3 regions of the Micromonospora sp. I033 genome follow, and region 2 is predicted to be linked to each of the others. Evidence: riboswitches for the same ligand, from Rfam matches in the RefSeq annotation. Region 2 holds a riboswitch; each other region holds the start of a gene.
The links. A riboswitch is a leader RNA that binds a small molecule or an ion and turns the genes downstream of it on or off. The one in region 2 is predicted to bind cyclic di-AMP.
Positions count from the first base shown of each region.

Region 1: another riboswitch for cyclic di-AMP. It lies ahead of ACW0Q9_RS11270 (transglycosylase family protein); the one in region 2 lies ahead of ACW0Q9_RS08380 (C40 family peptidase).
Region 3: another riboswitch for cyclic di-AMP. It lies ahead of ACW0Q9_RS21615 (coiled-coil domain-containing protein); the one in region 2 lies ahead of ACW0Q9_RS08380 (C40 family peptidase).

Region 1 covers NZ_JBSSLX010000048.1:4,319-11,569, reverse strand. Annotated here, with positions in the region: gene ACW0Q9_RS11280 (M4 family metallopeptidase) at 262-2,250, shown strand; gene ACW0Q9_RS11275 (YbaB/EbfC family nucleoid-associated protein) at 2,351-2,809, opposite strand; gene ACW0Q9_RS11270 (transglycosylase family protein) at 2,946-3,605, opposite strand; cyclic di-AMP (ydaO/yuaA leader) riboswitch at 3,611-3,767, opposite strand; gene ACW0Q9_RS11265 (glycoside hydrolase family 3 protein) at 3,921-5,753, opposite strand; gene ACW0Q9_RS11260 (LLM class flavin-dependent oxidoreductase) at 5,923-7,251, shown strand, end outside.
Region 2 covers NZ_JBSSLX010000032.1:7,423-14,082, reverse strand. Annotated here, with positions in the region: gene ACW0Q9_RS08395 (zinc metalloprotease) at 101-1,084, shown strand; gene ACW0Q9_RS08390 (pyridoxamine 5'-phosphate oxidase family protein) at 1,150-1,695, opposite strand; gene dcd (dCTP deaminase) at 1,774-2,352, shown strand; gene ACW0Q9_RS08380 (C40 family peptidase) at 2,408-3,445, opposite strand; cyclic di-AMP (ydaO/yuaA leader) riboswitch at 3,459-3,594, opposite strand; gene ACW0Q9_RS08375 (N-acetylmuramoyl-L-alanine amidase) at 3,836-5,842, shown strand; gene ACW0Q9_RS08370 (C40 family peptidase) at 5,907-6,660, opposite strand, start outside.
Region 3 covers NZ_JBSSLX010000147.1:6,397-13,647, forward strand. Annotated here, with positions in the region: gene ACW0Q9_RS21605 (SRPBCC family protein) at 1-262, shown strand, start outside; gene ACW0Q9_RS21610 (hypothetical protein) at 264-776, opposite strand; gene ACW0Q9_RS21615 (coiled-coil domain-containing protein) at 873-2,033, opposite strand; cyclic di-AMP (ydaO/yuaA leader) riboswitch at 2,039-2,169, opposite strand; gene ACW0Q9_RS21620 (cation diffusion facilitator family transporter) at 2,313-3,227, opposite strand; gene ACW0Q9_RS21625 (HelD family protein) at 3,320-5,434, opposite strand; gene ACW0Q9_RS21630 (alpha/beta fold hydrolase) at 5,544-6,485, opposite strand; gene ACW0Q9_RS21635 (carbonic anhydrase) at 6,638-7,251, shown strand, end outside.

The sequences.
Region 1 (7,251 bases), on a different contig from region 2:
ATCATGGCTTCCTGAATTCGCGGCGACGGCGGGGTGACCGCGGGGCGTCGGTTGCCCGGGTCACCCATTGATCCCGGCCCTGGCCCGTGTGATCGTGCCCCCAGCGAATCGCCCACCCCGGCGGCTCGCCGACGGTCGATCTGTCGAACCGGGGCCACGCCGGCAGCCTCGGAGATCGGCCGTCATCCCGCCTCGCCACACCCGCGCCGCCCGTCCCCACCGGGCTCCGTGCGGCGCGCCTAGGAACAGGAGCGAACCCCCTTGAAGCTCTCACCTCGCCTCGTCGCGCTCTCCGGCGCGGCGGCGGCCGGTCTGATCGCCGCCGGCACCGCCGCGGCCGTGCAGGCCGCGCCGCCCGGTCCCGCCTACCTGCACGCCAGCGCGGACGACGCGTTCGTGCAGAAGCCGGTCATCTCCTCCGAGGGCACCCAGTACGTGCCCTACGAGCGCACCTACAAGGGCCTGCCCGTGGTCGGCGGTGACTTCGTGCTGGCCACCGACCCGGCCGGCAACCTGAAGTACGCCTCGGTCGCGCAGCAGCGGGCCATCGGCAGCCTCGCCACCACGCCGAAGCTGACCTCGGCCGTCGCGGCGAAGACCGCGCGCGCCCAGCTCAAGACGGTCAGCACCGTCGAGGGCACCACCCTGGTCGTCTACACCCTCGGCGCCGAGCCGGCGCTGGCCTGGGAGACCACGGTGCGCGGCACCGACGCCGAGGGCCCGAGCCGGCTCACCGTCGACGTCGACGCCCGCACCGGCGCGGTGCTGCGCAAGCAGGAGCGCATCGTGCACGGCACCGGCACCGGGGCGTGGAACGGCCCCAGCCCGCTGACCCTGAACACCACGCAGTCCGGCGGCACGTACTCCATGAAGGACCCGACCGTCACCAACCTGAGCTGCCAGGACGCCGCCACCAACACGACGTTCAGCGGCTCCGACGACGTCTGGGGCAACGGCACCGCCACCAACAAGGAGACCGGCTGCGTCGACGCGCTGTTCGCGGCGCAGACCGAGCACAAGATGCTGGCCCAGTGGCTGGGCCGCAACGGCGCCGACGGCAACGGCGGCTACTGGCCGATCCGGGTGGGCCTGAACGACCAGAACGCCTACTACGACGGCACCCAGGTCCAGATCGGCAAGAACACCTCGGGCCAGTGGATCAGCTCGCTCGACGTGGTGGCCCACGAGATCGGCCACGGCATCGACGACCACACCCCGGGCGGCATCTCCGGCGCCGGCACCCAGGAGTTCGTCGCCGACACCTTCGGCGCGGCCACCGAGTGGTTCGCCAACGAGCCCTCGACCTACGACGCCCCCGACTTCCTGGTCGGCGAGAAGGTCAACCTGGTCGGCAACGGCCCGATCCGCAACATGTACAACCCGTCGGCGCTGGGCGACCCGAACTGCTACTCCAGCAGCATCCCGGGCACCGAGGTGCACGCCGCGGCCGGCCCGGGCAACCACTGGTTCTACCTGCTGGCCAACGGCAGCAGCCCGACCAACGGCCAGCCGGCCAGCTCCACCTGCAACGGCAGCAGCGTGACCGGCCTGGGCATCCAGAAGGCCATGAAGATCATGTACAACGCGATGCTGCTGAAGACCTCGTCCTCGTCGTACCTGAAGTACCGGGTCTGGACGCTGCAGGCGGCGAAGAACCTCTACCCGACCAGCTGCACCGAGTTCAACACGGTCAAGGCCGCCTGGACCGCGGTCAGCGTGCCGGCGCAGACCGGTGAGCCGACCTGCACGGGCACGCCGACGCCGACGCCGACCACCACGACCACCCCGCCGTCGGGCAGCTGCACCGGCAACAAGCTGGCCAACCCCGGCTTCGAGTCCGGCAACGTGAGCTGGAGCGCCAGCTCCGGCGTCATCACCAACGACACCGCCCAGGCGGCGCACGGCGGCTCCTACAAGGCGTGGCTCGACGGCTACGGCTCGACGCACACCGACACCCTCACCCAGTCGGTGACCATTCCGGCCGGCTGCCGGGCGACGCTGAGCTTCTGGCTGCACATCGACAGCGCGGAGTCGACCACCACCACGGCGTACGACAAGCTGACCGTGAAGGCGGGCAGCACCACCCTGGCCACCTACTCCAACCTCAACAAGGCCACCGGCTACGTGCAGCGGTCCTTCGACATCTCGTCGCTGGCCGGCACCACCGCCACCATCTCGTTCAGCGGCGTGGAGGACAGCTCCCTGCAGACCTCCTTCGTCGTCGACGACACCGCGGTCACCCTGAGCTGACCACACCGGAGCGGCCGGTCGTCGTCCTCCCGACGGCCGGCCGCTCCGTCGTCTCCGCCGGGGCTCGGAGCGGGTCCGGGAGCGCGGTCCGGGGCGGCGGTCAGGCCGGGCGGGCCGCGCCGGAGCCGGCGCCGTCGCGGCGGATCCGGGCCGCGACGCCCTCCATGGCCCGGCCGAACCGCTCCATGTCCCGCGCGGACTGCTCGGGCAGGCCGCCGAGCCGCGCGGCGAGCGCGTCCACGTCGGCCTGGGCCGAGGCGCTGACCCGGGCGTCCAGCTCGGTGAGGGCGGCGTTCACGGCCGCCACCAGGTGCCCGCAGACGGCCTCCATGGACTCCTGGGCCAGCTCGGGGTCGACGGTGACGGACTCCAGCCGGCCACCCTGGACGGCGACGGCACGGATCCGGCCGCCGGCCGCGGCGCCCTCGGCCCGGAGCAACTCGGCCGGCGCGCCGTCGGCGTGCTCGGCGGCCCGGGACCGCATCGCGGACAGCGCCTGTTGGGTCCTGGTCAGCAGCTCGTCGAGGCTCGCGGCCGCGGAGAACGGGTCGTTGGTCATATCCGCGCTTTCTTCACGTCTTTCCGAGCACCGTGACGATAGCAACCGGCCCCGACGGAACCGAACGCCCGGCCGGGGACCCGGCCGGGCGTTCGGGTGCGGTGGATCCGGCCCGCACAGGACCGGATCCGGGGGCTCAGCGCAGGCGCAGCCGCTGGCCCGGGAAGATCAGTCCCGGGTCGTCGCCGACCACGCCCTTGTTGCGCTCGTAGAGGGCGTGCCAACCGCCGGCGACGTTCTTCGCGTCGGCGATCCCGGAGAGGGTGTCCCCGGGCCGGACCAGGTAGCTGCCGGCACCGCCGGTGCTCGGCGCGGTGCGCCGCTCGCTGCGGGTGGCGGACGGCCGGTCGCCGTGCGACGACCGCTTCGAGGTGGCCTTCTTCTTGGACTTCGTCGAGCCCGAGTCCCTGCTGGCGTACTTCTTGGTGGAGCCGCCCTTCTTGCCGCAGACCGGCCAGGCACCGATGCCCTGCCCGTCGAGGACCTTCTCGGCGATGGCGATCTGCTCGCCGCGGCTGGCCAGGTCGGCCCGGCTGGCGTACTTCTGGCCGCCGTAGCCGTTCCAGGTGCTCCGGGAGAACTGCAGCCCGCCGTAGTAGCCGTTGCCGGTGTTGATGTGCCAGTTGCCGCCGGACTCGCACTGCGCGATGGCGTCCCAGTTCACGCCGGCGGCGCTGGCCGGGGCGGCGGGGCCGAGGAGGGCGGCGGCGCCGGTGGCGGCGCCGACGACGAGCGCCCCGACGGCGGTGCGCCGCCGCGCGGCCCGTCGGTGACGGGCGACGTGTTCACTTGCCATGTGGATTTCCTCCACGCCGACGAGGTGAGCTGTCGGGTTCGGGCCGAGGAGCCCGGCCGCCGGAGGCGGCTTCACCCCGAGGTGTCGTGCACCGAGGAACGTGTGGGTCCCCCGCTCCCGCCCGAGGTCCAGGTACCACCAGGCCGGCGGCGGGATTAGGCGTTGCCGGCCCGTGGTGTCCGCGATCGCGAACGGATACGACGTTAGGAACGGTTTCGACCGGTCGCCCACCTCTTGTGAAGTTCTTCACCCGGCCGGGCGAAGGGGACGCCGTCCGAGTTGCGCACCGTCCGAAAGTGCCTTATGAGTGGCGGCTCAGTACGTGAGGCCGTAACCCTGCGGGAAGAGCGGGACCTGCCCGTCGCCGGCGTTGATCGGCTGCTGGCTGGCCGAGTTCATCCAGGTCATCGGCAGTTTGCCGGTCGGCGCGTACCCGCCGAAGAGGACATCGGCCACGCCGCCGCCCTCGGTGCCGGGAAGCCAGGCGGCCAGCAGCGCGTCCCACCTCGGCAGTTCGGCCGAGACGTCCATGGGCCGGCCGGAGACCAGCACCACGATCACCGGCACGCCCGCGTTCCGCAGCGTCGCGATGGTCCGCAGGTCGTCCCGGTCCAGGCTCATGCTGCCGGTCCGGTCGCCCTGGCCCTCGGCGTACGGTGTCTCGCCGACCACGGCGATCGCGGCCCGGTAGGTGCCGTCGACGCCGGTGCCGCGCTGGTTGTAGGTGACCGTCGTGGTCGGACCCACCGCGGCACGGATGCCCTGCAGGATGGTGGTGCCGGGGGTGACCGCCCCCGACGAGCCCTGCCAGGAGATCGTCCAGCCGCCGCTGGCGTTGCCGATGTTGTCGGCGCTCTTGCCGGCCACGAAGATCTTGTTGTTGTCCCGGGCCAACGGCAGGACGCCGCCGGTGTTCTTCAGCAGCACCTGCGACTGGCGGACGGCCTGCCGGGCCAGGGCCCGGTGCGCGGCGCCGCCGACCGTCGGGGTCCAGCTCCGGTCGGTGTACGGCCGCTCGAAGAGGCCCAGCTCGAACTTCTTGGTGAGGATGCGCCGGTTGGCGTCGTCGATCCGGCTCATCGGCACGTGCCCGTTCTGCACCTCGGCCCGCAGGGTGCTGAGGAAGGTCTTCCAGGCCGTGGGCACCATCACCATGTCGATGCCGGCGTTGATGGCCGTGCTGACCTCGGCCGCCGTGAAGCCGGCGGCGCCGTCGATCTGGTCGATGCCGTTCCAGTCGGAGACGACGAACCCGGAGAAGCCCAGCTCTCCCTTGAGGACGTTGGTGATCAGGTACTGGTGGCCGTGCAGCTTCACGCCGTTCCAGCTGCTGTAGGAGATCATCACCGAGCCGACCCCGCGCTGCACGGCCGCCTGGAACGGCGGCAGGTGGACGGCCCGCAGCTCGGCCTCGCTGAGCTGCGTGTTTCCCTGGTCGTCGCCGCCGGTGGTGCCGCCGTCGCCGACGTAGTGCTTGGCGGTGGCGAGCACCGAGGTGGGTCCGCCGAGGGTGCCGCCCTGCAGGCCGGTGATCAGCGTGGACAGGTTCGACGGCAGGTCCGGGGTTTCGCCGAATGACTCGTAGGTGCGGCCCCACCGGTCGTTGCGGGCCACGCAGAGGCAGGGGGCGAAGTTCCAGTCCACGCCGGTGCCGGTGATCTCCTCGGCGACGGCCTGGCCGATCTGCTGCACCAGGGCCGGGTCGCGGGTCGCGCCGAGGCCGATGTTGTGCGGGAAGATGGTCGCCCCGTACACGTTGTTGTGCCCGTGGACGGCGTCGACGCCGTAGATCATCGGGATGCCGAGCGGGGTGGCGAGGGCGGCGCGCTGGAAGCCGTCGTACATGTCGGCCCAGGACGCGGCGGTGTTCGGCGTGGGCGCGGAGCCGCCGCCGGAGAGGACCGACCCGAGCCGGTACGTGGTGAGGTCGCTCGCGGTGACCGAGCCGCGCTCGGCCTGGGTCATCTGGCCGAGCTTCTCGTCCAGGGTCATCCGGGCGAGCAGGTCGGCGACGCGGGTGGCGACGGGCAGCGTCGGGTCCTGGTACGGCAGGCCGGCCGCCGTGGCCGGGGCGGGCACGGCCAGGGCGGTGACCGCGACGAGCAGGAGAGCCAGACCGAGGGGACGGGGGTGGTGGTGACGGTTCACGGGTCGCTCCTTCCGGGAGGAACGCGGAGGCCGTTCACCGGCAGCCTATGCGCGCGGGCATCGACTGTGAACAATCCTCTCCGGTTCCGGAACCGCCCGGCGGGCCGGCGCCGGGCCGGACTACCGTGGGCAGGGTTCGCGCAAGATCGGCAGGAGGCGGCGGGACGGCATGACCGACTACGGACACGAGCTGGCCTTCGGCGGCTTCGTCACGCCCACCGCCGGCCGGTTCGAGCAGGTGGTGGCCCTGGCCAAGCTCTGCGAGCAGGTCAACCTGGACCTGGTCACCTTCCAGGACCACCCCTACCAGCCGGGCTTCCTGGACACCTGGACGCTGATGTCCTACCTGGCCGCGGCGACCAGCCGCATCCGGCTGGCCGGCAACGTGCTGAACCTGCCGCTGCGCCAGCCGGTGGTGCTTGCCCGCAGCGTGGCCAGCCTCGACCTGCTCAGCGGCGGCCGGGTGGAGCTGGGCCTCGGCGCCGGCGCGTTCTGGGAGGCGATCGAGGCGGTCGGCGGGCGGCGGCTCGGCGCCGGGCAGGCGGTGGACGCCCTCGACGAGGCGATCCGGGTGATCCGCGAGGTGTGGGACGCCGAGCGGCGCGGGATGGTCCGGGTCGAGGGCGAGCACTACCGGGTGGTCGGGGCGAAGCGCGGACCGGCGCCGGCGCACCCGGTGGAGATCTGGGTCGGCGCGTACAAGCCCCGGATGCTGCGGCTGGTGGGGCGCGTGGCGGACGGCTGGCTGCCGTCACTGGCGTACCTGCCGAACGGGGCGGCCGAGCTGCCGGCGCTGAACGCGGTGATCGACGAGAGCGCCGAGGCGGCGGGGCGGGACCCCCGGTCGGTGCGGCGGCTGCTGAACGTCAGCGGCCGCTTCGTCCGCTCCTCCGCCGGCTTCCTCGAGGGACCGCCCGAGCAGTGGGTGGAGGAGCTCGCCGGGCTGACCCTGGACCACGGCATCTCCACCTTCGTCCTCGGCGCCGACGACCCGACCGCGATCCAGCTCTTCGCCCAGGAGGTCGCGCCCGCGGTGCGGGAGCTGGTCGGCGCCGAACGCGCCGCGCCCGGCTCCCGGGCCGGCGCCGTCGAGGAGCAGCGCGAGGCCGGCGGCGCCACGGCGCTCGCGGTCACGCCCACCCCCGACCCGGGGGTACGGCTGACCGACCACCGGCTCTGGGACGAGTCCACCCGCCCGGCCGCCCCGCCGGCGCCGGCCGGGCACGTGTACACCCCGCACGCCCAGGCCGTCGGCGCGCACCTCGTCGACGTCCACGACCACCTGCGCCAGGAGCTGGCCCAGGTGCGCGACCTGCTGGAACAGGTCCGGCGGGGGGTGGTCTCCGCGGGCGCCGCCCGGGCCGTGCTCAACCAGCTGACCATGCGGCAGAACAACTGGACGCTCGGTGCGTACTGCGCCGCGTACTGCACGGCGGTGACCCAGCACCACGGCCTGGAGGACAACTCGATCTTCCCGCACCTGCGGCGCGCGGACCCG
Region 2 (6,660 bases):
ATGGCCGTTCTCAAATCCTTCGATCGGATGTAACGTCTCCCACACGTTTCCGACCCGGCGTGACACACCCCCTGTCACGCCGTTCGAAAGAGGTGGGCCCATGGGACTCCGTCCCAACCTGCTGACCCGGCGTGCCGCCGGAGTCGCATCGACGACCCTCGCGCTGCTGCTCAGCACCGCCGCCGTCGGCGTCGTCCCCGCAGCATCGGCCTTCTCGGCCGCCCCGTCCGGCTCCTGCGTCGAGCCGGCCGACGTCCACTCGGATGCCCGCGTGAAGAAGGGTGGACACGCCAAGCTGGACCCGAACGAGCTGACCGCCAAGCAGGTCCGCGAGCGTGACGCCGACCTGGCCGCGGCGCTGCGTGAGCGGGCCAACTTCCGCGCCGGCGCCGGGGCGACCCCGCTGGCCACGGTGACCATCCCCGTCGTCGTCCACGTCATCCAGCGCGACAGCACCCGGGCCGGCGGCAACATCCCGGACTCCCTGATCACCTCGCAGATCAGCGTGCTCAACCAGGCCTACAGCGGTGCCACCGGCGGCGCCCCCACCGCCTTCAGCTTCCAGCTCGCCAAGATCAACCGGGTGACCAACCCGGCCTGGTACCCGATCGTCCAGGGTTCCTCGGCCGAGCGCTCGATGAAGACCTCGCTGCGCGAGGGCGGCAAGAACACCCTCAACATGTACCTGGGCGAGCTGAGCGACGACCTGCTCGGCTGGGCCACCTTCCCCCAGCGCAAGCTGAACAGCATGGACGGCGTGGTCGTGCTGAGCGAGTCGCTGCCGGGTGGCACCGCGACCAACTACAACCAGGGCGACACCGGCACCCACGAGATCGGCCACTGGCTGAACCTCTACCACACCTTCCAGGGCGGGTGCTCCGGCTCGGGCGACAGCGTCTCCGACACCCCGGCCGAGGCGTCGCCGGCCTTCGAGTGCCCGACCGGTCGGGACACCTGCACCACCGCCGGCCTGGACCCGATCACCAACTTCATGGACTACACCTACGACTCGTGCATGTACCAGTTCACCGCTGGTCAGGCGAGCCGCATGCTGACCGCGTGGAACGCCTACCGCGCGGCCTGACCGTCCCGCACCACGAGCCGGTGCCGGTCCCGTCCTCGGACGGGGCCGGCACCGGCCTTTCGGGGTCAGGCCGCCGGGCGGCGGGTGTCAAAGCCGTGCCGGCCGCGCCGGCCCTCCGGGGCGAGCGGGTCCCGCCGGGCCGGGGCGGTCGCCCTCGGGTCGAGCCAGACCCGCACCTCCGGCCGGCCGCCACCGGGGCGGGCCACCTGGTCGCGCCGGGTCAGCATCGCCACGTCGACGGTGAACTCGAACAGCCGCCAGTCGCCCTGCGGTGCGGCCCGGCCGATCCGGGCCACCCGGGCCACCGTCGCCGGGTCGGTCACCGGGCGGGCCCGGCCGGCCACGTAGGCCTCGTCGTCGCTCTCCTCGGGCGGGAACGAGTGCAGCGCGTAGCGGCCGTCGCGTTCGAGGTCGCGGCGCTTGGGTGAGTCGATGACGAAGCACCAGAGCCCGTCGTCGGTGATGACCGGGGAGACCGGGTGCACCCGCGGGCCGCCGTCGGCGCGGACCGTGGCGAGGTAGCCGAAACCCGGCCCGTACTGCTGCAACAGGAGGCGGATCTCGTCGGCGAGTCGGGGCTCGTCGGCGGCGAATTCGGACCAGGAAGCCATGCGGACATTCTATCGAACACATGTACGAAGATGTAGTCCGACACGCAGGTCACCCGTACCGGTCGCTATGGTGTTCCGATGCTGCTCTCCGACCGCGACCTGGTCTCCGAGATCAAGGCGGGCACGCTCGCGCTGGAGCCCTTCGAGCCCACGCTGGTGCAACCGTCCAGCATCGACGTACGTCTGGACCGGCTGTTCCGGGTCTTCAACAACCATCTCTACACGCACATCGACCCGGCCGTGCAGCAGGACGACCTCACCTCGATGGTGGAGGTGCCCGAGGGCCAGCCGTTCGTGCTGCACCCGGGCGAGTTCGTGCTCGCCTCCACGCTGGAGGTCATCTCGCTGGGCGACCAGCTCGCCGGGCGCCTGGAGGGCAAGAGCTCACTGGGCCGACTCGGCCTGCTCACCCACTCCACGGCCGGCTTCATCGACCCGGGCTTCTCGGGGCACGTCACGCTGGAGCTGTCCAACGTGGCGAACCTGCCGATCACGCTCTGGCCGGGCATGAAGATCGGCCAGCTCTGCATCTTCCGGCTCTCGTCGCCGGCCGAGCATCCGTACGGCTCGGCGGTCTACGGGTCGCGCTACCAGGGGCAGCGGGGGCCGACCCCGAGCCGGTCGTGGCAGAACTGGCGCACCTGGCCGACCCGCTGAGGGACGCCACGAACGGCGCAGGGGCCCCCGCGACGCGGGAGCCCCTGCGGACCGGTCAGCCCGGGCGGCCGTAGCTGTTGATCTGGCCGTCGTCGACGCGTTTCATCGTGATCGGCTTGCCGGACTGGGAGGCGTGCACCACCCAGCCGTCGCCCACGTACATGGCGACGTGGTGCAGGTCGCTGTAGTAGAAGACGAGGTCGCCGGCCCGCAGCTCGCTCCGGCTCACCCGCCTGGTCACGTCGTGCTGCTGCCGGGCGTTGTGCGGCAGCGAGACGCCGGCCTTGGCCCAGGCCGCCATGGTGAGCCCCGAGCAGTCGTAGTGGTCCGGGCCGGCGGCGCCCCAGACGTAGATCTTGCCGATCTGGGCGCAGGCGAACTTGACCGCGACGCCGGCCGGGCCACCGGGGTAGCCGGCGGGGCAGGGCGCGGGGCGCAGCGGACCGCCGCCGCCGTTGCCGTAGACCTTGAGCCGGAGCTTCTGGAGCTTGACGATCTCGGCGTCGATCTGCTTCTTCTTCGCCGCGAGCTGGGCCTCGGTGCGGGCCAGCTCGGTGATCATCTTGTCGAGTGGCTGCTTCTTGGCGGCCAGTTCGTCGCGCAGCTCGGCGACCGCCTGCACCTGCTTCTGCTGACGGCTCGCGAAACGGTCGAGCAGAGCGAGGCCGTCCACCAGTTCACTCGGCGACCGGCTGCCCAGCAGCGCGTTGACGGTGGAGAGGTTGTTGTCGCCCTTGTACGCGTCGGCGGCGAGGCCACCCACCTGACCGAGGGCGGCGTCCACCCGGGCCTCGAGCGGGGCGATCTGCTTGGCGAGCGCGGCGGCCTGCTTCCGCTTGGCGGCGAGCTGCTCGCGGGTGGCGTTGACCTGTTCGATGATCGGTTCGAGCTTGTTCCAGTCCTGGTCGATCTGGCGCTCGATCTCGGCGACCGACGGCTCGGCGTGGGCCGCCGTGGCGCCGCCGGTCAGGACGACGGCGGTGCCGACCAGGGCGGCGAGGGCGGTGGTGCAGCGGGACCAGCGGGAACGCGGCGCAGCCGTGGACCGGTCGACCGACCGGCCGGACGGTGGCCGCGGGGCATGGTGTGCCACCGGGCTTCCGTACTCCTTCTTCCTGCCCGCCTACCGGGTTAGCTGACGGGTTCGGGCGGGAAGGGAGCCGCCCTACCGCAGTGGCTGCGGATTCACCCCAGTTACCTGGGTCCCCGGCTCGCCCGGAGGCGACTCGGCGGTGTCGGACCGTCACCACCCGGGTTGGACGGTGAAACTGGCGGCCGACGATTGACCAGAGTAGAGACGCCCGTTATCGATCCGCAACCCGAGCCGCCGTGACACTCCGTACCCGAAGGATTTTTTCACGTGAGATTACCTATCGGAAAGGTATTGACCCGGGGGGTGCGTGGGGTGAGGGTGAGGACGCAGTGACCCCCATCCCTGTCTGGAGGTTCGATGCACCTCTCACCCCCACCGTCGGGCAGACGGATGCTGCTGGCAGCCGCCGTCGCGGCCGCCACCGCGCTGGTGACGACCGGACCGGTGGCCGCCGAACCGCTCACCGCCCAACCCGCCACCGACCGCCAGGAGCAGTACGCCGCCGCCGCGGCGGAGTACGGCGTGCCGCAGAGCGTCCTGCTCGGCGTCTCGTACCTGGAGTCGCGCTGGGACACCCACCCGGGCCAGCCGAGCACCAGCGGCGGCTACGGCCCGATGCACCTCACCGACGCCCAGCACGTCCTCTCGGCCCCGGCCAGCGGCCACGTCGACGAGGACGAGGACCCGCGGGGCGACGACTCGCGCCCGCTCACCCTCGACCCGGCCATCGCGGCCGCACCGGCCGAGGACGTGCTGCCGCAGGCGTCCCTGCAGACGCTCGACGCCGCCGCGGCGCTCACCGGTCTCGGCGAGGAGACGCTGCGGACCGACCCGGCCGCCAACATCCGGGGCGGGGCGGCGCTGCTCGCCTCGTACCAGAAGGAGCTGGGTGCGCCGGTCGGCGCCGGCACCGACCCGGCGGCCTGGTACGGCGCGGTGGCCCGCTACTCCGGCGCGGACACCGAGGACGCGGCGGCGGCGTTCGCCGACGAGGTCTACGACCAGCTCGGCCTCGGCGCGGCCCGGACCACGGACGACGGCCAGCGGGTGACGCTCGCCGCCACGGCGGTGACGCCGGACCAGTCCGGGCTGCACAGGCTGGGGCTGCGCCGCGCCGAGCGGCCGGACGGCCTGGAGTGCCCGGTGCGGCTCGCCTGCGAGTGGATCCCCGCGCCGTACGCGGAGTACTACATCCCCAAGACGGGCACCTGGGACTACGGCAACCACGACATCGGCAACCGGCCGGCCCAGCAGAAGATCGAGTACATCGTCATCCACGACACCGAGGGCTACTTCCGCCCGAGCGTCGACCTGGTGCAGCGGGCCGACTACCTGGGCTGGCACTACACGCTGCGGTCGGTGGACGGGTACGTGGCCCAGCACATCAAGGCCAAGGACGTCGGGTGGCACGCCGGCAACTGGTACGTCAACGCCAAGTCCATCGGCCTGGAGCACGAGGGCTTCGCCGGGCACGGCACCTGGTACACCGAGGCGATGTACCGGGCCTCCGCCAAGCTGGTCCGGCACCTGGCGCTGAAGTTCCAGATCCCGCTGGACCGGCAGCACATCATCGGCCACGACAACGTCCCCGGCACGGTCGCCGGCAACGTGGCGGGGATGCACTGGGACCCGGGCCCGTACTGGGACTGGTCGCACTACTTCGACCTGATGAAGGCGCCGTTCCGGTCCACCGGGACCGCGCACACCGGGCTGGTCACCATCGACCCCGACTTCGCCACCAACCAGCCGGCCTTCATCGGCTGCAACCGGCAGCCGCCGGGCGTCCCCACTCCGCCGCCGCCGGCCGCCCCTTGTCCGCTGCGCGGCTCGTCCGCGGTGGTCCTGCACACCGCGCCGAGCACGACCGCCCCGCTGGTCAACGACCGCGGTCTGCGGCCGGACGGCACGCCGGACACCATGTACATCTCCGACCACGGCGCCCGCGCCTCGGCCGGTCAGACGTACGCCCTGGCCGACGTGCAGGGTGACTGGACGGCGATCTGGTACCTCGGGCAGAAGGCCTGGTTCCTCAACCCGGCCTCGGCGCCCACCGCCAAGTGGTCGGCGGGCTTCGTGGTGACGCCCAAGCCCGGGAAGACCACCATCCCGGTGTACGGCCGCGCCTACCCGGAGAAGGAGGCCTACCCGGCCACCATCCCCTTCCAGGGCGTCTCCCCGCTCCAGTACACCTTCCCGGCCGGCCAGCGGTACGCGCTCGGCGGCGTGCTGCCGAGCGAGTACTACCGGGCGGTCTCCTTCGACGGCTCCGCCCCGGACGACCGGACCGTGGTCCGCGGCGAGACCCGGTACGTGCAGATCCAGTTCGGCCACCGGATCATGTACGCGAACCTCGACGACGTGCTGATCCTGCCGTCGGCGATCGGCTCGCCGAGCTGACGGTCCCGACGACGAAGGCCCCCGGTCCGCGTGGACCGGGGGCCTTCGTGCTGCTCAGGGAGGGTCAGTAGGGCCTGCGGTAGCCGGCGACCGGCATGTAGGAGACCTTGCTGACCTGGACCGGTTTACCGGTGCGGGGTGCGTGCACCATCAACCCGTTGCCCAGGTAGAGCCCGACATGGTGCAGGTCGCTGTAGAAGAAGACCAGGTCGCCCGGTCGGGCGTCGCTGGACGAGATCTTCCTGCCCTCGTTCCACTGCGCGCCGGTGAAGTGGGTGAGCGAGATGCCCGCCGCCTTGTAGGCGTACTGGGTGAGGCCGGAGCAGTCGAACGAGTTCGGGCCGGTGGCGCCCCAGACGTACGGGTCACCGACCTGGAGGCACGCCGTCTTGATCGCGGTCCGCGCCGCGCTGCTCACCACACCGTCGATGGCCGGGCAGCCCTCCGGACGGATCGAGGTCACCGGCAGCATCGCCGTCAGCCGCTTGATCTCGGAGTCGATCTGCTTCTTCTTCGCCGCCAGCTCGTTGCTCTGCTTGATCTCGGTGGCGATCAGCGCGTCCAGCTTCTGCTTCTGCCGGTTGTACTTGTCCCGCACGGCGAGCACGCCGGCGATCTGCCGGCGCTGGTCGTCGGCGAGCCGGTCGAGGATGACCAACTGCTCGGCGAGCGTGCCGGGCTTGGTGTTCACCAGCAGCGCGCCGAGATCCTGCGACGGGCCCTGGATGTAGTAGCGGGCCGCGATGTCACCGACCTTGTTCATGGCCAGCGCCGACTCCAGTTCGAGCGGCACCATCTTCTTCTCGAGGTCGGCCGAC
Region 3 (7,251 bases), on a different contig from region 2:
GCACTTCCCGGTCACCTACCAGGCCGACGTGCTGATCGCCAACGAGGACGAGGTGGTCACCGTGGCCCGGCAGCAGCCGGCCACCACGGTGCGAAACCACACCCGGCTCCGCGACGAGCCCGACGGGGTGGTGCGGATCGACGTGGAGATCACCCTCTCCGCGCCGGCACCCCTGTTCGGGTACGCCTTCCGGCAGGCCCGGGCGGCGCACCTCGGGCTGGCCAGCCGGCTCGGCGCCACCCTGGAGGGGCAGGCGGCCTGACTCAGCCGGGTCGTCCGGCGGCCACCGGTCGACGGGCCGCCGGGCGGGCCGGCCGCAGCCGCCCCCACGGCTTGTACGTGGACAGCACGGTGACGACGAGCAGCAGCGTGCTGGAGGCGGTCGGTGCGACCACCAGGTCGACGCGCAGGTGGGCGTCGGCCGCCCCGGCCAGCTCGCCGAGATGGCGGATCCGCGGGGTGAGCAGTAGCAGCACCAGCGTGAGCACCACCGTGGTGACGGCGAACTTCACCAGCACCCAGCGCCAGCGCAGCAGCCCCCACGGGGTGAGCAGCGCACTGGCCAGCCCGACCAGCCAGACCACCACGCTCAGCGGGGCGAACAGCCAGGTGACCAGGAGCGCGGCCGCCGGATAGACCACCTCGGGGTCGGCCCCGCGCAGCCCGGCCACGCCGAGGGCGAGCAGCACCAGGTCGGCGCCGAGCCAGCCCAGCGAGGTGACCAGGTGCAGGGTGAGCAGGGCCTTGCGCCCGGCGGGGGAGAGTCGACCAGTCATGCCCCCGATGCTCGGCCCTGGCCGGCGCCGCGTCGTGGGCCGCGCGGCGACACCCGGCGTACGTCGTGGGGCGTAGGCCGGGTGCCGCCGGGGCGGTCAGTACACCGACAGGTGCACGTGGTTGGTGTGGTCGCTGGACGGGTCGCCGTTGCCGCCGCTGTACGCCTTCCAGCCGCTGCTGGGCAGCCAGATCTGCTTGTACCAGATCACGTAGAGGACGGCGAGCGGGTCGGCGTTGCGGACGAAGTAGGCGGCGAGGTTGTTGCCGTAGGTCCGGTCGCCGCCGGTGGCCACGCCGCCGAAGCCGTCCTTCTGCGCGGCGAAGTCGCAGGCCCGCCCCTTCGGGTGCTCGCCCGAGCCGCTGGGCCGGTAGCAGGAGACGTACCGGGTGAAGCCGGCCGCCTTGGCCTGCTGGAGCGCGTGCAGCGTACGCGGGGTGATGCAGCCGTCGGCGGGCGTCGGGTCGTTGACGCTGCACGACTCCGGCGGCCAGGAGCCGTCGGCGTTGCGCGGGGCCGGCTTGGCGTTCGCCGAGGAGGTGCCCTGCACGCTGCCGCCGCCGCTGCTCGATGCCCGGTCGTTCGCCACCTCCAGGGCGCGTTCGGCCTGCTGCTTGCGCTTGGCCATCACGGCGACCTGCTTGCGCTGCTCCCGGATCTCGCCGGTGAGCGCGGCCTGGGTGCGGTTGGCCTCGTCCCGGGTCTCGATCAGGTCGCGCAGCACCCGGTCCTCGTGCGCGGCCACCTGCTCCAGCGCCGCCGCGCGGTCCATGAAGCCCTGCGGGCTGCTGCTGTCGAGCAGGGCCGCGGCCGTGCCCATCCGCCCGGCCCGGTACGCCACCCCGGCGATCTCGCCGACCTTGGCGTCCCGGACGGTCAACTCGGCGTTGACCGTCTTGAGCTGGGCGGTGAGCTGCTGTTGCCGGGTCACCGAGCGGTTGAGCGCGGCCCGCGCCTCCAGCCAGCCCTTGCTGGCCGCGTCGAGCTGGGCGCGCAGCGCCGGCGTGCCGCCCTCGTCGTCGCCGGGTGCGGCGGCGAGCAGGCCGGTCGGGGAAGCCGCCGAAGCGGGTGCGGCGGCGAGCAGGCCGGTCGGGGAAGCCGCCGAAGCGGGTGCGGCGGCGAGCAGGCCGGTCGGGGAAGCCACCGCACCCGCTGAAGCGGGGGAGACCGGCGCGGTCACGACGCCGAGGGCGAGCGTCGCGACGAGCAGGGCCGCCAACCGGGCGACCGTCCGTCGTACAGGTGCCACTGGGGGCATTCACGTGTCCTTCCGTCAACCGCCGACCGGGTTAGCTGACGGGTTCGGGACGGAAGATCCCTACCGCTGACGCGGATGCACCCCACGAACGTGGTTCCCCGGCTCGCCCCTGCGGGCGATTAGGCGCCGGCCACCGCAGGCGCCGGTGGGCGCCGCCCGGCGGAGGCCGCGACCGAGCCTACCGGCGCTGTCCGGGGCCGGCTCCGCTGGTGGGAGCCGGTGGCCCGGTCAAAACCGGCATAAGTGCACAATAGCCACTTGGATTTAAGATTGCCCTAATTACCACTCGACCGCACCACAGGCCCCGGGGGACGCTCCGGGTTCGATCTGTAACGTCGCGTGGTCGATCGAGAAGTCCTCGTGCAGGGCGGCCCGGGCGGCGGCCAGCACCTCGCCGACCTCGGCCCCCGGGGCCATGGTCAGGTGTGCCGAGGCCACCTCCATGCCGGACGTGAGCGTCCAGACGTGCAGGTCGTGCACCTCGGCGACGCCGGGCACCGCGGCCAGCCGGTCGTGCACCGCGGTCACCTGGAGGTGCTCCGGGGCGGCCTGCACCAGGATCCGCACCGCGGCCCGGCCGAGCCGCCACGTACGCGGCAGGATGAACAGCCCGATCGCCACGGCGACCAGCGGGTCGGCCCACCACCAGTCGGTGACCGCGATGACCACGGCGGCGCCGATCACCCCGAGCGAGCCGAGCAGGTCGCCCAGCACCTCCAGGTACGCCCCCCGCAGGTTGATGCTCTCCTCCGCGCCGGCGCGCAGCAGCGCGAACGCGGCGATGTTGGCGAGCAGGCCGAGCACCGCCACGGCGAGCATCGGCCCGGCGAGCACCTCCGGCGGCTCGCCGAACCGGCGTACCGCCTCGATCACGACGTAGACGGCCACGGCGCCGAGCAGCACCGCGTTGGCCAGCGCGGCCAGCACCTCCAGCCGGTAGAGCCCGAAGGTGCGCTGCGGGTCGGTGTCCGCGTGCCGGGTGGCGGTGATCGCGGCGAGCGCCATGCCGATGCCGAGGACGTCGGTGAACATGTGCCCGGCGTCGGAGAGGAGGGCCAGCGAGCCGGTGGCGAACGCGGCCACCGCCTCGACCACCATCAGGGCGGTGAGCAGCGCGAAGGCACCCCAGAGTCGACCCCGGTGGCGGTGCGCGGCGTTGGCCACCGCGCCGCTGTGGTCATGACCTGCGCCCACGCCCACACCCTCTCGTCCGTCGCCCCGGCCGGGCTCAATCTATGCTCACATCGCTATATGTGCAAGTGAAGGCCGGGGGCGGGGAGCCGTCGTCAGCCGACCGGGTCGAGCGTGGTCAGGCGCTGGGTGGCCCGGGAGAGCGCCACGTAGAGGGTGCGGACGCCCGACCCCGGATCGGCCCGGATCTCGCTCGGGGCGACCAGCACGACCCCGTCGTACTCCATGCCCTTGGCCTGGAGGCTGGTCACCACCTGGAGCCGGCCGCCGAGGTCACCCAGCCAGCCGGCCACCTCGTCCCGGCGCGGCACCGGCGTGATCACCCCCACCGTGCCCTCGACCTCGGCCAGCAGCGCGCGGGCCGCCGCCGCGGTGGCGGCGGCCAGGTCGGCGGCGGGCACGGTCCGCTCGACCGGTGCCACGCCGGTGGAGCGGACCGCGGTGGGCAGGGCGAGGTCCGGGTGCACGCGGTGGATCTCCGCGGCCGCCACCGCGAAGATCTCGGCCGAGTTGCGGTAGTTGGTGGTCAGCTCGTACCGGTGCCGGCGGCGCCGGCCCAGCGCCTGGTCCCGGGCCCGCGCCAGCTCCTGCGGGTCGCCGGTCCAGGCGGTCTGCGCCGGGTCGCCCACCACCGTCCAGGAGGCCAGCCGGCCCCGCCGGCCGATCATCCGCCACTGCATCGGCGAGACGTCCTGCGACTCGTCGACCACCACGTGGGCGTAGTCGCGGTAGTCCTCGGGGCGCTCCCGGGCTGCGGCCCGGGCGGCCCGCTGCCGGTCGGCGAACGTGCTCAGCTCGCGGACGCCGCCGGCCAGCTGGAACGGGTCCCGCTTCGGCTTCGCCCGCTGCACCGGCCGGCCGAGCAGCGCGTCCAGCTCGTCCAGCAGCGCCACGTCGGCGATGGTCGGCCCCTCGGCGCCCAGGCTCCGGTACGCCCCGGTCAGCAGCCGGATCTCGGCCCCGGAGAGGACGCCACCGGCGTACCGGCGCAGCCGCTCCGGGCGGGCCAGCCAGCCCAGCACGTGGCGCGGGTGCAGTCGGGGCCACCAGGCCTTGAGGAACTCGCGGAACTCCGGCCGCTCGATGATCTCGTCCTCGAAGGCGGGCTGCTCCGGCAGCCGGCCGATCCGCAGCCCGCGGGCCTGCGCCCAGAGGGCGGCGAGGACCGCGTCGAAGGCCGCCCGGCGCACCTCGTTGCGGCGCGCGCCACGGGACAGCGTCCGGTCCCGGATCGCGTCCAGCTCGGCGCGCTCCAGCCGGAGCAGCTCGCCCCGGTAGAGCAGGCGCAGCTCGGCGGGGGAGTCGGGCACCGCGTCCCGGACCGCGCGCTCCAGCACCCGGCGCATCCGCAGCGAACCCTTCACGGCCGCCACCTCGGGCGGATCCGTCCGGGTCACCGAGACCCCGGGAAAGAGCGAGCCGAGCGAGTGCAGGGTGGCCGTCTCCTCGCCGAGCGAGGGGAGCACCGAGGCGATGTACTGGACGAACACGCTCGACGGGCCGACCACCAGGATGCCCCCGCCGGCGTAGCGGGCCCGGTCGGAGTAGAGCAGGTAGGCGGCCCGGTGCAGGGCCACCGCGGTCTTGCCGGTGCCCGGGCCGCCGGAGACGATCGTGACGCCGTTGCCGGGGGAGCGGATCGCCTCGTCCTGCTCCCGCTGGATGGTGGCGACGATGTCCCGCATGCCGTGCCCGGTGGCCCGGGAGAGGGTGGCCAGCAGCGCGCCGTCGCCGACCACCGCCATGTCCGGCGGCGCCGACTCCGGGTCCAGCAGGTCGTCCTCGATCCGGGTGATCCGCTCCGCCGACGACTGGATCGTGCGCCGCCGCACCACGCCACGCGGCTCGGCCGGCGTGGCCTGGTAGAACGCGGCGGCGGCCGGCGCCCGCCAGTCCACCACCAGCGTCTCGGCGTTCTCGCCGCGCACCCCGAGCCGCCCCACGTGCAGCACCTGCCCGGTACGCAGGTCCAGCCGGCCGAAGACCAGTCCCTCGTGCTCCGCGTCCAGCACGTGCCGGCGCTGCGCCGCGTGGAAGACCATCGCGTCCCGCTCGACCAGCGCGCCGAAGTTGCCGACCCGGGCCAGCCGGTAGCCCTCCCGCTCGGCGTCGGCGGCCGACCGACGCAGTTCCGCCAGCCGGGCGTACACCCGGTCGAGATGCCGCTGTTCGGCGGCGATCTCCCGTTCCAGGGTGGTCTGGTCGCTCAACGCGGGGGCTCCTGTGCTCAGACGGCGGGCTGAATGAGGGTACGGGCTGCCCACGCGCCCCCTCGCGGGGCCATGCCGCTGCCCGCGGCCCGCCGGTGCCGGTTGCCCGTTATCCGGGCGTTCCCACCCGCTGCCCGGACGTGCCCGCGCCCGTCCCCGTGAGCACCTGGTGCAACACCCCGGCGACGGCGCCGTTCACCTCCTCGGGGCGCTCCATCATCAGCATGTGGCCGGCGCCCGGGCAGACGGTCAGCTCGGTGGTGGGCAGCGCCGCGGCGATCGACTCGGCGCAGGGCGGCGGGGTGAGCCGGTCCCGGTCGCCGACCAGCGCGGCGGCCGGCAGCCGGCCCAGCGCCGCGAGGGTGTCCAGCCGGTGCTGGGCCCCGATCGAGGCGCGGAACCCGCCGATCGAGCGCAGCGAGGCGTGCGCCACCGCCGAGGTGACCAGCCGGATGTCGGCGGGTTCGCAGCGGTCGCCGAAGAGCATCCAGCGGATGCTCGGGCGCAGCGCGCGCAGCAGCGCGTGCGGCGGGCGCCAGGCGCCGCAGCGGGCCAGCACCCCGGCCCCGGTGGTCTCCGCGAGCCGGATCAGCCGGGCGATCCGGGGGGAGAGCCCGTAGACGGTGTGGGTGTGCCCCTCGGCGGTGGTCGAGACGAAGACCAGGCCGGCCGTGCGGGCGGCGAAGTGGTCGGGGTGGCGGTGGGCGTACTCCATCACGGTCATCCCGCCCATCGAGTGCCCGACCAGCACGACCTTCCCGGACGGGACGAGCTGGTCGACCACGGCGGCCAGGTCGTCGCCGAGCTGGGCCACGGTGGCGGTGCGCAGCGCCATGCAGCTCGACCGGCCGTGCCCACGGGCGTCGTAGGTCACCACCCGGGCCCGGTCGCCGAAGCGGTCGCGCAGGTCGGCGAGCTGCCGGTGCCAGCTGCGCCCGTCCAGCGTCCAGCCGTGCAGCAGGATCGCGGTGACCTCGGCGTCGACCGGCCCGGTCGCCGCCACGTGCAGGCGTACGCCGTCAGGAAGCCGCACCTCCAGGTGCTCCGGCATGGGTCCACCTCCCCCGGGCCGACCGGTGTCTGTCGCACCGGAGTGACCCGGCGGTAACACCGGCGTACCCGTCATGACAGCACGGCAACCGGGGTGGTGAGAAGATTCGCAACCCGGCTCGCGGCGTCGGATCGGTGACCAGGCTGGAGGGCATGCCGCCCACCCCCGCCGCCCGGACACCCCGGACCGCCCTGGCCGAGCTGCTCGCCGGCAACCGGCGCTTCGTCAGCGGGCAGCCGGTGCACGGCCACGACGTGACCGCCGCCGCGGCAGTGGCCTCCGGCGACCAGCAGCCGTACGCGGTGGTGCTGGGCTGCATCGACTCCCGGGTGCCGCTGGAGGCGATCTTCGACCAGACGTTCGGCTCGATCTGCGTGATCCGCACGGGCGCGCACGTGATCGACCGGGCGGTCTGCGGCTCGATCGAGTACGTGGTGGGGCAGCTCGGCGTGCGGCTGGTGATGGTGCTGGGGCACGAGCGCTGCGGCGCGGTCGGCTCGGCGGTCGACGCGCTGCGCACCGGCCGGCGGCCGGGCGGCTCGCTGGGCTACGTGGTGGACCGGATCGCGCCGGCGGTGCACGAGGTCGGCGCGGACGACCCGGACGCCCACCGGCTCGCCATCCGCCGGCACGTCCGGCGCACGGTGGGCATCCTGCGCGCCGACGACCTGCTGGCCGGCCCGGTGGCGGCCGGGGAGGTCGCCGTGGTGGGCGCCCTCTACGACCTGGCCACCGGCGAGGTGGCGTTGCTGCCCGAGGAGCCGGA